4 regions of the Specibacter sp. NPDC078692 genome follow, and region 1 is predicted to be linked to each of the others. Evidence: riboswitches for the same ligand, from Rfam matches in the RefSeq annotation. Region 1 holds a riboswitch; each other region holds the start of a gene.

Region 1 (3,474 bases):
CGCCATGATGTCCACCGCGTCCGGCGCCCTGATTGCCGCCGCCACGGTGGCCCGCAAAGACGTTGTCCCCTTCGTTGCAAGCTGGTTCGGCAAGACCATCGATGCCTCCGACACCGCCAACCCCGAGCACGACGTCCGCGCCAACCGCTGGTACGTACTGATCCTGGGTGTCATGGTGATCGTCATCTCCATCGTGGTCAACGATGTGGTCTTCGCCCTCACCATCGCTTACGACATCCTGGTTGGCGGCCTGCTCGTGGCCATCATCGGCGGTCTGGTCTGGAAGCGCGGCACGGGCCTCGGCGCCGCCTGGTCCATGGCCGTAGGTTGCGCACTGACCCTGGTCATGTTGGTTCTGTACGCCACCTCAATCATCCCCAGCGCCGACGGCATCTACGCCAACGAGCCCATCTACTTCGGCCTCATCGCCTCGCTGCTGGTCTACGTTGTCATCTCCCTGTTGACCCCGGCGACCCCCGCGCACATCCGCAAGGGCTGGGACGACCGCCTCGCCGCGGCGGCCACGGACTCCAACCCGGATGAGGACGCTGCCACCTTGGTGAAGTAACTCGTGAAGTAACCTTCTCAGAAGTACGACGGCGGATGGTGACGTAATTTATTACGTCACCATCCGCCGTCGGCCGTTAAAACAGTAGTGTAGAGGACAGCTTCAAGAGATGCGGCGCCAAGCTCCGACTGGCCGCACGCCAACCCCATGCTTCACGGGTGGTTCGGATGAGGAAGCGGCCCGCGGAAACCTCCGTTGGGCAAGAGCAAGCAAAGGTCATCGCCATGTCTTCGAGCACCCCTGTCACGCCCCGTCAGCGCCAAAATGTTGGGCAGTCCGCCCCCGCAAAATCCACCGGAATTCCGGTGCTGCCTTCGGTAGATGTGAACCGCGGCGCCGTTTCCTTTCAAACCCCCAACGGCTTCCACGACTATCAGACGCAGGAGCCGCAACAGCTTGCCACAGCCCTGACCCAGGCGGTTCGCCCGGCCCGCTGGATTCCAGAGCTGGGCACCTTGGTCGTCACGGTGGCGCAGAGCGGTGTGCGGGCCGGCCGCAACGTGGGGTTCCGGCTCTCCGCTTTCTAGCGCCGTTCACTATCGCGCCGCTGGGTGTGCGGCTGCGTGTGCAGCCGGGCAGCATTGTCTGCCTCGGCCTGCGCGGTTCCCACCAGTTGCGCCAGCAGCACCAGCGCCTCTCGCCCTTCTCGCGCTTCTCGCGCCGACGATCCAGGGACAGCCGTGTGCGTCGCAGCCGTGTGCGTTACGAAGGTTTGATCGGGGTGCTCCACCGATCTGAGGGTCTGTTGGGTCAGCGCAAGTTTTCCGATGAGCGGGTGCGCCAGTTCGTACACAGCAGTCGCGCACGGTTGAACCCTGTGGTCGGCCCAAAGAGAAGCGAACTCTGGGCTGGCTACGGCCAAGGAACCCACCAGTTGAGCCAGTAGCGGATCCTCGGGGTACTTGCCGGCGATGAGCCGCAAATTGCCCACCACAGCACGGCTTTTGGATGGCCAGTCCAGATACAGGGCACGAGTTTCAGTGTCCAGGAAGACCATGGATGCCATGTTCGGTCGCGCTGCAGGCGATAGTGGCGCCGCTATATCTAGATGTGGTGCAAGCAGCGCGTGGCCCAAGGAATTCCAGGCGAGAACGTCACTGCGCCGGCCCAGAATGAGCACTGGTACGTCACCGACAGCCGCCAGCAGTTCCAGCAGAGCCGGATCGGCGTGCTCTATAGGCGGTTTAGGGGTTCCCGGGCGGCGCTTAGGGGTTGTCCCTAGCCGAATCAAGTGGGCCCGTTCGGCGCTGTTGAGCTGCAGTGCTGTGGCTAGAGCATCCAGAACCTGGTGTGAGGCATTGCGTGAGCGCCCCTGTTCCAGCCTTGTGTAATAGGAAGAACTGACTCCAGCCAGCATTGCCAACTCCTCACGGCGCAGCCCGGCCACACGGCGCCGGTCGCCATACAGCGTGAGACCGGCTTGTTTCGGGGTAATGCGTTCACGGCGTGCCTGCAGAAAAGCACCCAGCTCGCCATTGTCCTGAGATGTCATGCCCCTAGTCTGCTGCCTTTCACGCAATGCTGCCTACCCCTGTCAGTGGTAGGCAAAAGCGGGAGTGCCACGATTCCCCGCTGGAACGAATACTGGATTTCAGGGCTGGAAGAACACAGCCCGCCGGGACTTACCTTCACGTTGCCCCGGTACTTCACATAGCCATCGAATGAATCCACAGAACGAATCCACCGAGCGAAAGCACAGATCACCATGACAATTTCCAACCTTGAAACCGCCCCAGTCCTCACCATCGGAGACGTCACCGTAACTCGCGTCGTTGAAAGCGTCGGCAGCATTGGCATGACCCCGGAGCAATTCTTCCCCGGCACGGATCCCGCGGCTTGGACAGGCGGCGCCGACCAGTTGCGGCCCCACTTCCTTGAATCCGACGGCGACACCGTCTTGAGCAGCACGGCCCGCGTCGCCATGCAGACCTGGGTTCTGCGCAGTGGCGGAAAAGTGATCCTCATTGACACGTGCGTCGGCAACGACAAGGACCGACCCGACGTGCCCAGCTGGTCGCAATTGCAGACCGAATTCCTGGGCCGGCTCGCCGCGGCGGGCATCGCACCGCAGGACGTGGACGTCGTGGTAAATACCCACCTGCATGCCGACCACGTTGGCTGGAACACCAGGCTCGTGGACGGGGTCTGGGTGCCGACGTTCCCTAACGCGGAGTACCTGCTGCCGGCCAAGGATCTCGATTTTTGGAATCCTGCCAGCGGCAATTCCACCATCATGGGCGAGGGCGCGCACACCGTCTGGGCAGATAGCATTATGCCCGTGTTCGACGCCGGTCAGGCCACAGCATGGAGCGGTCAGCATCGCATCGATAAGGCGTTGACCCTCGAAGCCGCGCCTGGCCACACACCGGGCGCATCGATCGTGCGGCTCTCCTCGAACGGCGAGGAAGTGCTATTCGTCGGCGACACCCTGCACAGTCCGGCCCAGGTCCACGACGTCCATACCTCCAGCTGCTTCGACGAGGACCCGGCCACGGCAAATGCCACCCGGGAGCGGATCTTCCCCGAGGCCGCAGAGAAGGGACTGACCATGTTTCCCGCACACTTTGGTGGCCACGGCGGCTTCAAGGTCAGCAAATCAGACAGCGGTTCAGGACCATTGTTCACAGTCAGTGAGTGGGCACCGCTCGTGGCGATCTAGACCCACGGGCACAGCAATCTAAGCCCCACCGGCACAGCATTGCTGCGGGTGCTTATTCAATTGCGTCTATTCAAGGTGCCTATCCTTTTAGTGGACCTTGGTCTGCACGTCATAGTCTGGACAGGCATTTCGACGTTGCGTATGGACTTGAGAGCTTGAGAGGTTGAACGGCCGGGAACGCACGGGTGTCGGCCCGGATCGGCACCACCTTCGCAAAAAGGACGGCGCTTGCGGGAAAAGACGGCAT
Region 2 (3,474 bases), on a different contig from region 1:
GCGAAGGAATCATCCAGCAGGGTCTCCAGAGCGGTGTCCACTTCGGCCTGCGTCTTGACGTCGCCGAGCTCAACAAAGGTGGGCCCAATCTTGGCCAAGACGGCGCGCTGCTTCTCGCCCGGAACTCCGGAGACATCCAGGTTGCTGCGCTCGAGAATCACGGTGGTGGCAACTGCTGGCTTCAGACCAGCGGCATCTGCCAGGATCTGAGCCGTTTCCTCAGGATTGGCCGCAGCCCAGATACGAGCCTTTTCATAAGCGTCCACCACGGTCTGTGCCAACTCGGGCTTGTCCTTGAGGAATGATTCGGTGGCGTTGAGGAATCCGTAGGTGTTGAAATCAAGGTTCCGGTAGAAGAGGGTGGCGCCTTCCTGCTCGGCTGTGGCCATGATGGGATCCAGACCAGACCACGCGTCTACTGAACCGTTCGCCAGAGCTGCTCTTCCGTCAGCGTGCTGGAGGTTCTCCACCGTCACGTCCTTGGTGCTCAGGCCGGCTTCTTCCAGGGCCTGGACTAGGAAGAAGTAGGGGTCGGTGCCCTTGGTCGCCGCCACGGACTTGCCCTTGAGATCAGCAACTTTGGTAATACCGGAGTCCTTGTTAGTGACTAGGGCCGCCCACTCAGGCTGGGAGTAGAGCGAGATTGTCTTGATGGGGGAGCGGTTGGCGCGTGCCAACAGCGCCGCGGAGCCTGCCGTGGAACCAACGTCGATGGCGCCAGCACGCAGTGCCTCATTGGCCTTGTTGGAACCAGCCGATTGCAACCACTTCACGGTGACGTTTTTCTCGGCCAGAGTTGCCTCCAGCCAGCCCTTCTCCTTGATAATCAGGCTGAGCGGGTTGTAGGTGGCGAAGTCGATGTTGAGTGTATCGGAGCCGCCCACCTTGCCAGCAGCGTCGGTGGCTGCATTCTCACCGGTGCAGCCGGCAAGGGCCAAAGCGGAAACGGCGGCTGTGAATCCGAGGAATGAGCGTCGGTTGAAAAGAGCTGAATTAGACATGGTGGTCCTTAAAATGGGTGTGCTGAAGAGTGAAAGAGAGAAAGTAAAAAGTAGCGGCTAGTGGCCGTCGACGCCGAGGCTGGTAAGCAGTGAGCTGCGCAGCCCGGCCAGTTCTGTTGATGCCCGGTCGCGGGGGCGTGTGCCGGGCACGTCCACGGTGCGCACAATGGTGCAACCGGGCTGGTCCGTGCCGTCGGAGCCCAACAGGATGATCCGGTCCGCGAGCTGCAATGCCTCATCTACGTCGTGAGTGACCAACAGAACCGTGGTCGGTTCTGCCGAATGGATATCCAGCAGCAGGTCCTGCATGGTGATTCTAGTCAGGGCATCCAGCGCGCCAAAGGGCTCGTCAAGCAATAGAACTCCAGGGTTGCGAGCCAAGGCGCGGGCCAAGGATGCGCGCTGGGCCATGCCGCCGGAGATTTCCCGCGGCCGGTGCCCGGCGAAGGCGGATAGACCCACCAGTTCCAACAGATTTTCCACCACGAGGCGGCTGCGGGCGGAGTCGGCTCCGGCAGGAACCCCGATCGCCACGTTGCTGGCGATCGACTTCCAGGGCAGGAGCCGAGGTTCCTGGAAGGCTACGGCACAGCGTGAATCAATGCCGGTTACGGCTGTTCCATCAATGCTCACGGAGCCGCTGCTGGGAGCGTCGAGTCCGGCAACGGCACGCAGGAGGGTGGATTTTCCGCAGCCAGAAGGTCCCAGTAGGGCTACGATTTCCCCGGCCTGAATGTCAAAGGAAACATCACGGAGCACGGTGTGGGTGCCGGCCTTGGAACTGAAAGACCTGCCAAGCCCATGAAAGGAAACCGGCATGGCCGCAGTGCCCTGGGGATCAGAAACTATTGTTGGTGGCGCCACTGGTTCGGCAGACACCGAGGGCGAAAGTAAAGCAGACATCACAACACTCCATCGTTCCTGGCGGTAGCACCCTGCCGGCGATGACTCCTTCTACAAAGGTGTCAACCAGGGTTGCTGCGGCGTCAATGAGCCAGATCTCTCGGCCGCTCGGGATGGTCATCTCAAGACTAGGACGTAGTGGTGTGCGGCAGAAATCGGCAAGCGGGTGGAGTTCGCGAAGCGTAACAATCGGTGGGAGGACTAGGCTCGTAACATGGCACACCTCAATGACCCGCAGCTCATCCGCCGGCTCTTGACCACACCCGGTCGCTGGGCTGTTGTGGGCTTGTCCGGTAATCCGCTGCGACCTGCCGTCGGTGTTTCCTTGTACCTCCAGCAGCACCTGGGCCAGGAGATCATCCCGGTGAGTTTGAAAGGCGATGACGTCCATGGTGCCAAGGGGTACAAAGCCTTGGCCGAGGTCCCCGGAACCATCGACGTGGTGGACTGTTTTGTAAATTCCACCCGGGTGGGTGATGTTGTAGACCAGGCCATCGCGGTGGGTGCCAAGGCTGTCTGGCTCCAGCTGGGCGTTATTGACGAGGACGCGGCCCAACGTGCACAAGCTGCAGGACTGGACGTGGTGATGAATACCTGTCCCAAGATTGAAGCCGCAAAACTCGGGTTGTAAGCGGCGCAGGCTGTGCTGAACGACGATCTTCAGAAATAAGGAAAGCTGCCATGCCCCGCCATCTTGACCTTTCACCCAGCCGTGGCCGTTGGGTGGCTTTTTCGGTGTTGCTCCTAGCGATTGCACTCGTGGCCACCGGCCTGTGGTGGGTCAACACCAACAGTTCAGCGCTGCCGGGCCCAGTAACTGCGCCAGCTACTACCGCGCCGCCCATAAGTACCCCCGTCGCAAGCAACCCGGTCACAAAAACTCCTCCCGAGAGAGCCACTGCCTCGAGTACCCCCGCGGCGACTGGCACTGCCTCGAGTACGCAAGCTCCGGCGTCGGAAGTCCCCAGCGCTCAGCCAGCGACTAACCCGGCCACCGGGAGGGTAGACACCCTTGAAGGGCTGGTGCCGGACTATGTGCTGCCGCCCATCGTCGACGGGATGGCGCCGGTGCTGACCAAGGTGCCTACCGAGCAAAAGGTGGTGTTCGTGACGATCGACGACGGCGCCGTGAAGCGGGACTCGGACCTGGCGCTGCTGGAGCAGCACGGGATCAAGGCCTCGTTGTTTCTGGCTCACAATTTTATCGCCGGAAGTTCAGATTTCTACAGGAAATACACTGCGGCCGGACACCTCATTGAAAACCACACCATGACCCATAATCTGGGATTTATTCAGCTCAGCTACGAGCAGCAAAAGGCCGAAATTTGCGGCATGGCTGACTTCGAAGAACAGCAGTTCGGGCGCCGGCCGGTCTTCTTCCGACCGCCGGGTGGCCCATACACCATGGCCACCCGGCGGGCTGTTGCGGAGTGCGGCATGAAGGCCATTGTGGATTGGGAAAGCAAGGCAAATGCAGGGGGAATGGACTACCAAGTGGGCGCGGGGCTGCGACCTGGGGACATTGTGCTCATGCATTTTAGGAAGGAATTCCCGGAAAACCTCGCGGCCT
Region 3 (3,474 bases), on a different contig from region 1:
TTTGCGGCGCGGAATCCGGCTTCCAGGTCTGCGATGATGTCGGCGACGTTTTCCAGGCCGACGGACAGCCGAACGGCTCCGGGCCGCACACCCGCGGCAAGCTGCTGCTCGGGTGAGAGCTGGGCATGGGTGGTGGAGGCCGGGTGGATCACGAGGGATCGGACGTCGCCCAGGTTGGCCACGTGCGAGTGCAGCTCGAGGCCGTCCACAAAGCGCTTGCCAGCCTCGATGCCGCCCTTGATGTCGAAGGAGATGATGGCGCCAACACCGTTGGGACCGTACTTGCGGCCACGCTCAAACCAGGGGCTTGAAGGGATGCCGGCGTAGGCAACGGCTTCAACGTTCTCGTTGGCTTCGAGCCATTCGGCGACCGTGACGGCGTTGCTGACGTGGCGTTCCACGCGCAGGCTCAGCGTCTCGATGCCCTGGGCAATCAGGAAGGCGTTGAACGGGGAGATGGCGGATCCGAGGTCGCGCAGCAGCTGGACGCGGGCCTTGAGGATGTAGGCCAGGTTGGCACCGAGTGCGCTGCCCACGCCGAGGTCACGGGCATAGACCAGGCCGTTGTACGTCTCGTCGGGGGTGTTGAAGCCGGGGAACTTCTCCGGGTTTGCCGCGAAGTCGAAGTTTCCACTGTCAACAATCACGCCGCCGATGGCTGTGCCGTGACCGCCCAGGTACTTGGTGGCCGAATGGATGACGATATCGGCACCCCACTCAATCGGGCGGAGCAGGTACGGCGTTGCGAGGGTGTTGTCCACGATCAGCGGCACGCCGGCTTCGTGGGCGATGGCGCTGATGTTTTCCAGGTCCAGCACGTCCTGGCGCGGGTTGGAGACCGTCTCGCCGAAGAACGCCTTGGTGTTCGGCTTGACGGCCGCACGCCATTCGTCCAGGTTGTCGGGGTCCGAAACAAAGGTGGTCTCGATGCCGAGCTTCTTCAGCGAGTGGGCCAGCAGGTTGAACGTGCCGCCGTACACGCTGGGGCTGGAGACAATGTGGTCGCCGGCTTCTGCAATGTTCAAAATGGCGAAGGTGGTTGCCGCCTGCCCCGATGCCAGCAGGAGTGCGCCGACGCCGCCTTCGAGGTTGGCGACGCGCTGCTCCACGGCATCCGTGGTGGGGTTGCCGATGCGGGTGTAGATGGGTTCCAGTTCGGCCAAGGCGAACCGTGCCGCGGCACTTTCTGCCGACGGGAACACAAACGAAGTTGTCTGGTAGATCGGCAATGCACGGGCGCCGGTGGTGGCGTCGGGCTCCTGGCCTACGTGGATCTGACGGGTTTCAAATGACCAACCGTTGCTCATGGCTGTTTCCTTTAACACTAGAGGCCTGCACCTGCGAAGCCTCCTGCGCACAATGCGTGGAGGGTTGCGTTGCTGATGGCCCGCGCTTGCACCGGAGCCGGATGGCTCGATGCCAGGTCCTCACCCGGGGCACCCCACCGCGGAAGGAGGGTTGCCGGTCAGCAAGCCGGGGCTGTGCGCTGACACTCATGACCTGCATCCAGTGTGAAAGAATCTCCGCGCGCTTGCAAGATTGTGACGAGTTTATGACTTTGGCCGAAGATGTCCTTGAATTTTCGCGACAAAGGTGCCCTTGTCCAAATTTCTGACTGATGAACGACGCCGGACACTCCCCCTTCCATTGGGCTGATTGGGTTGGGCCGCCTGGGTTGCGTAGGAGTAGCAAACTCATACGCACCACTGGCCGCAAGTGGTGCGCATGAGTGTCTATACGCGCCAGTAACGTTCAGTCGTGCGTATGAGTTCACGCAGTGGCCGCCAGTCCTTTGGACGGGCGCGTGGTTACGTCGCAACCAAGCGCAGCTGCAACGTCGCCGGACTGCTTTGTGGCGCTACTTGCCCAGCCCTGCCCGGCGCAGCGCCTCGGCCAAGGCTGTATTGGCCGACGGTGCCGCGGTATTGGGACGACCCTGCGCGCCGGCACCCCGGGGGCTCTGCGCGCCGGCACCCCGTGGGCTCTGCACGTCTGCAGCCCTGGGACCCTGCCCACCCGGCCGGCGGCCCTGACTTGAGCCTTGGCCGGAACCTTGGGTAGAACCCTGGCCGGGGTTGGCGCCTTTGCTGCGGGCACGCGAGTTAGCGCCGGCGCCCGCACCGGCACGCGCACCAGCACCGGCACCGGCACCCACCTCATCGTCCAGGCGCAGGGTGAGCGAAATACGTTTGCGTTCGGGCTCTACTTCCAGAACCTTCACGCGCACCACTTGGCCGGACTTAACTACAGCGTGCGGATCGGACACGAAGCTGTTGCTCATGGCCGAGACGTGGACCAGCCCGTCTTGGTGCACGCCAATATCCACGAAGGCGCCAAACGCGGCCACATTGGAGACGGTCCCTTCCAAAATCATGCCGGGGCGCAGATCGGTGATTTTCTCGATGCCGTCGGTAAACGTGGCGGTTTCAAAGCGCGGACGGGGGTCACGCCCAGGCTTTTGCAGCTCGGCAATGATGTCTTTGACAGTGGGTAAACCAAACTCACCCTCGATGAAATCGGCCGGGTTCACGGATGCCACCGCGCCGAGACCACCGGCAAGCTCATGAGTGCCCGCACCGGCCGCGACGAGGATCTTGCGGGCCACACCATACGCCTCAGGGTGCACACTGGAGGCATCCAGCGGTTCCGATCCCCCGGTGATCCGCAGGAATCCGGCACACTGCTCGAACGCCTTCGGGCCCAGCCGCGCCACCTTGAGCAGTTCCCGGCGCTTGTTGAAGGGGCCATTCTCGTTGCGGTGAGCCACAATGTTCTCACTCAATAGAGGCCCGACGCCGGCCACCCTCGCCAAGAGCGCGGGCGAGGCCGTGTTCAGATCCACACCCACCGCGTTGACGCAGTCTTCCACGACAGCGTCAAGAGAACGGTCCAGTTTGGCGGGGGTGAGATCGTGCTGATATTGGCCCACGCCAATGGACTTGGGCTCAATCTTGACCAACTCGGCCAGCGGGTCCTGGAGGCGGCGCGCAATCGATACGGCACCGCGCAGGGATACGTCCATGCCGGGAAGTTCGGCACTCGCCAAGGCCGAGGCGGAATATACGGATGCGCCCGCCTCGGAGACCACCAGCTTGGTGACCAAACGGTCAGGGTTCAACCGCTTGAGTTCGGCCACCAGTTCAGCAGCCAGCTTGTCTGTTTCGCGACTGGCAGTCCCGTTGCCAATGGCGATCAGCTCAACGTCATGCCGCTGGCACAGCGAGACCAAGGTGGCGAGGGCTTCATTCCAGCGTTTTGCCGGTGCATGCGGATAGATGGTCTCAGTGGCTGCAACCTTTCCGGTGCCGTCCACCACCGCTACCTTGGTGCCCGTGCGCAACCCCGGATCCAGACCTAGGGTGGAGCGGTTTCCGGCCGGAGCGGCCAGCAGAACATCGCGCAGATTGGCGGCAAATACGCGCACGGACTCCTCTTCGGCACTCTGGAACAACCGGACGCGCAGATCCACTGACA
Region 4 (3,474 bases), on a different contig from region 1:
CGCCACGCAGTCCCTTCACGAACTCCTCGAGCCGGGCCAGCCCGGCCAGATCCAGATCGTTGGTGGGCTCATCTAGTAGCACGATGTCGAAGCGGCTCAACAGGAGCGCGGCCAGGGCAACGCGCGCGGCCTGCCCGCCAGAAAGCCCTGTCATGGCGGCCTCGGGGCCAACATCCAGACCGAGCTCGGCCAGGGTGGCTGGGATGCGCTCATCGAGGTCTGCGGCGCCGCACGCCAGCCAGTGATCCAGAGCTGTGGCGTAGCGGTCGTCGTCGGCGGAATTGCCGGAACCCAGGGCTTCGGCGGAGGATTCCATGGCTTCAGTGGCGGCGGTGCAGCCGGTGCGCCGGCCAATGTACGCGGCGATACTCTCGCCGTCGAGTCGCTCATGCTCCTGCGACAACCATCCGACGAAGGCGTCCTGCGGTGCTGTGCTCACGGTGCCGCCTTGCGGGGTTGCAGCGCCGGCGAGGAGGCTCAAAAGTGTTGATTTTCCGGCTCCGTTGGCGCCGACTACGCCAATGACGTCGCCGGGGGCCACCGTGAAGGAGAGACCAGTGAACAGGGTGCGGTGGGCGTGGCCGCCGGAAAGGTCCTTTGCCACAAGTGTTGCGCTCATGTATCCATCTTAAGTTGCTTCTAGGTGGTGGACGGACCTGCCCTCCGGAGCTGCTGGACCTGCCTTCCGCTCCTGCCTGTCCCGGCGGAGCCTGATGTCGAATTCATCCGTGAGTTATGGCTGTTTAGAGCACCCTAAACGGCCATAACTCACGGATGGATGTCGTGATGTTGCCCTGTGTGACGGAATCCTTGCCCGCGGGGACCAGTGGTAGGCAGACTGAGAGTCAGAATCAAGAGTTTCGACCATGCGGCCCTGGCCGGTCGAACGGCAACCCTCGCAACCATAGTGGGGTGCCCCAGGTGAGGATTCGACGCCTTCGACACCAGCCGTTGGCGTAAGTATGGCGCAGTGCCTCGCACTCGCCTTCATACGAAGGACACCACCATGAGTGAAGCAACACTTAGCGAATCAACTTTTATCCCGTCGATCGATGACGCAGCCCTCCGTTCAGCCCGCCTCGGCGAGGCCGGTGCAGCATGGGCGCAGCGGATCGGTGCCAACCCGGATAGCGCAAAGCTGACCTACAAAGTTGACGGCGTGGGCGTGGGTTCGGTGGCCACCCGCATCAGCTCCGGAAAGCACCAATTCACCGTGGACGAGCCCGCCGCGTTGGCCGGCGACGACGTGGCTGCCAGCCCGGTGGAATACGCGTTGGGTGCCATCATTTCCTGCCAAGTTGTGGTGTACCGGCTGTACGCCGAGCAGCTCGGCATTCAGGTGGATGACATCACCATCAACGCCGAGGGGGATCTGGACGTGCGCGGCCTATTTGGTCTGGATGACACCGTGCGCCCGGGGTTCAGTGATATCCGTCTGGCAGTGAACATCAGCGGTCCGGAAACACAGGAACGGTATGACGAACTGGCCCGCACCGTGGAGGCGCGTTGCCCCGTCCAAGATCTATTCAGTAACCCGACACCGTTCCGCACCTTCATCACCAAGGTGTGAGCGCTGATTTAGATGCTGGTCCAGACGGCGCTAGCCGGTGCGTGATCGAGGATAAAGCATAGGGAATCGACCGCACCGGCAAGCGTCGGGCTCAGATCCAGAGACCTAAGTGTCCAGAGGAATAGCCGCCTATGCCTCTAAGCTTCAAGGCTTCAAGGCTTCAAGGCTTCAAGGCTTCAAAGCGTCAAGGCGTCTAGGCGACGGGGCTGAGCTCAGCTTGTGCAGTAGCGGCATGTGCCAGAAGTTCTGCCTGCAACCCAGCCTCATCGTAGGTGCCGGTGAAGATGGGGGTGTCCGGTTCGAATGCAGCGCCTTGGGCGAGGTGACCGGCGTCGACCGCGTCAAACCCCAGGTGCTCCACGAAGTTCAGCACCATAGCGCGAGTCTCGGGATCGTCCGAGGCAACGGCCAGCGCGCGGCGATCAGCGGCTCCGGCGTCACGGGCATCCAACTCCAGCTCGTGGTAGCCAATGTGGTTCAGCGATTTCGCGAGCCGGGCGCCGGGAAGATGGGCGTGCACCATTTCCGAGCTGGAGCGCGCCTCGGCCAGCTCTGGCATATCGCCGTTGGTGTCGCGCCAATAGTTCATGGTGTCCAGGACGTGCTTGCCGGCAAGAGCGGCCGGATCCAGCGTGCGGAATTTGTGCAGCGGCACCGAAAGCACCACCAAATCGGAGAGCTCCATGGCGTCCTGCGCTGAGACGGCGATGGCGCCGGGAGCCATGACAGAGACGATCAAGTCGATCTTTTTCGGGTCCCCGGAGGCGGCAATCAGCACACGGTAGCCGGCCTTGATGGCCTGCCGGGCAACGCCGGTGCCTACTTTTCCGGCGCCGAGGATGCCAATGGTGGTGGTTGCCGGATCGTGGAGGGCGGGGGACTGCTGGCTCATGCGCTTACCTTCTTTGTGTTGCGGAGTTCTGCATCGATCAAGGGCTTGACCTCGGTGCCGAAGAGTTCAATGGACTTCAGGACGTCGGTTTGCGGCACCGAGGCGAAATCCATTTCCAGGATGTGGCGGTCGTGGCCCATGTGCTGATGCGTGAGCAGGATCTTCTCGGCGACCTGTTCCGGGGTACCTGTATAGATGGCGCCGGCCGGTGCGGTCTGCATGTTGTAGCTGATGCGGTTGGGAGGGGTGAAGCCGCGCTCGCGGGCAATGTCCTCCATGACTCGGCGCCAGTACGGGTAAAACGTCTCCGTGGCATTGTTCTTACTGACAAGTCCGACGGCGCTGACCCCCACCTTGAGTGCCTTGGCATCGTGCCCGGCTTGCTCGGCTCCGGCCCGGAAGAGCTGCGCGTGCCGGGCGAAGTTGCTGACGGCTCCGCCGAGCAGTGCGTAGATGACGTTGGTGCCCAATGCTGCGGCCCGTGCTGTTGAGCTGGGGGTGCCACCCGTGGCGATCCAGATGTCCAGATTGTTGTTGACGGGACGAGGATAGATGGTGGCGTCCTCCAATGCGGGCCGGAACTTGCCGCTCCACGTGATGGGCTCTTCCTTGCGGCCGGCCTCATTGAGCGCCAGCAATAGGGCGATCTTCTCTTCGTAAAGTTCCTCGTAATCGTTCAAGTCGGCGCCGAAGAGCGGGTAGGACTCAATAAAGGAGCCACGCCCCGCTGTCAGTTCCGCGCGGCCTCCCGACAGCAGGTCCAAGGTGGCGAACTGCTGGTAGACGCGGACGGGGTCCTCGGTGCTCAAGACCGTGACAGCGGAGCCTACTTTGATGTTCTTGGTTTGCGCGGCGGCGGCAGCAAGCACGGGGACGGGAGAGGAGATGGCGTACTCGGGGCGATGATGTTCGCCGAGCCCAAAGTAGTCAAGGCCTACCTCGTCGGCCAGCCGGGCGCGTTCAAGGAGATCAGCCATGCGCTGTTGCGGGCTGACCTGCGCACCCGTGACGG

The links. Region 1 has a riboswitch for S-adenosylmethionine ahead of AB0O97_RS17505 (hypothetical protein). Riboswitches for the same ligand answer to the same signal wherever they lie in the genome.
Region 2: it holds a riboswitch for S-adenosylmethionine, as region 1 does, so the genes downstream of both, AB0O97_RS15525 (ABC transporter ATP-binding protein) here and AB0O97_RS17505 (hypothetical protein) in region 1, are expected to answer to the same signal.
Region 3: it holds a riboswitch for S-adenosylmethionine, as region 1 does, so the genes downstream of both, AB0O97_RS00450 (bifunctional o-acetylhomoserine/o-acetylserine sulfhydrylase) here and AB0O97_RS17505 (hypothetical protein) in region 1, are expected to answer to the same signal.
Region 4: it holds a riboswitch for S-adenosylmethionine, as region 1 does, so the genes downstream of both, AB0O97_RS07660 (OsmC family protein) here and AB0O97_RS17505 (hypothetical protein) in region 1, are expected to answer to the same signal.

Annotation. Positions count from the first base shown of each region.
Region 1 covers NZ_JBFBLV010000033.1:39,792-43,265, forward strand. Annotated here, with positions in the region: gene AB0O97_RS17500 (sodium:solute symporter) at 1-568, shown strand, start outside; SAM riboswitch class IV at 669-780, shown strand; gene AB0O97_RS17505 (hypothetical protein) at 793-1,095, shown strand; gene AB0O97_RS17510 (helix-turn-helix transcriptional regulator) at 1,092-2,060, opposite strand; gene AB0O97_RS17515 (MBL fold metallo-hydrolase) at 2,274-3,227, shown strand.
Region 2 covers NZ_JBFBLV010000025.1:32,342-35,815, forward strand. Annotated here, with positions in the region: gene AB0O97_RS15520 (aliphatic sulfonate ABC transporter substrate-binding protein) at 1-1,001, opposite strand, end outside; gene AB0O97_RS15525 (ABC transporter ATP-binding protein) at 1,059-1,820, opposite strand; SAM riboswitch class I at 1,911-2,024, opposite strand; gene AB0O97_RS15530 (CoA-binding protein) at 2,119-2,535, shown strand; gene AB0O97_RS15535 (polysaccharide deacetylase family protein) at 2,586-3,474, shown strand, end outside.
Region 3 covers NZ_JBFBLV010000001.1:109,973-113,446, reverse strand. Annotated here, with positions in the region: gene AB0O97_RS00450 (bifunctional o-acetylhomoserine/o-acetylserine sulfhydrylase) at 1-1,307, opposite strand, end outside; SAM riboswitch class IV at 1,385-1,501, opposite strand; gene AB0O97_RS00445 (Tex family protein) at 1,859-3,474, opposite strand, start outside.
Region 4 covers NZ_JBFBLV010000008.1:2,975-6,448, forward strand. Annotated here, with positions in the region: gene AB0O97_RS07655 (ABC-F family ATP-binding cassette domain-containing protein) at 1-619, opposite strand, end outside; SAM riboswitch class IV at 850-969, shown strand; gene AB0O97_RS07660 (OsmC family protein) at 1,007-1,570, shown strand; gene AB0O97_RS07665 (NAD(P)-binding domain-containing protein) at 1,764-2,462, opposite strand; gene AB0O97_RS07670 (LLM class flavin-dependent oxidoreductase) at 2,459-3,474, opposite strand, start outside.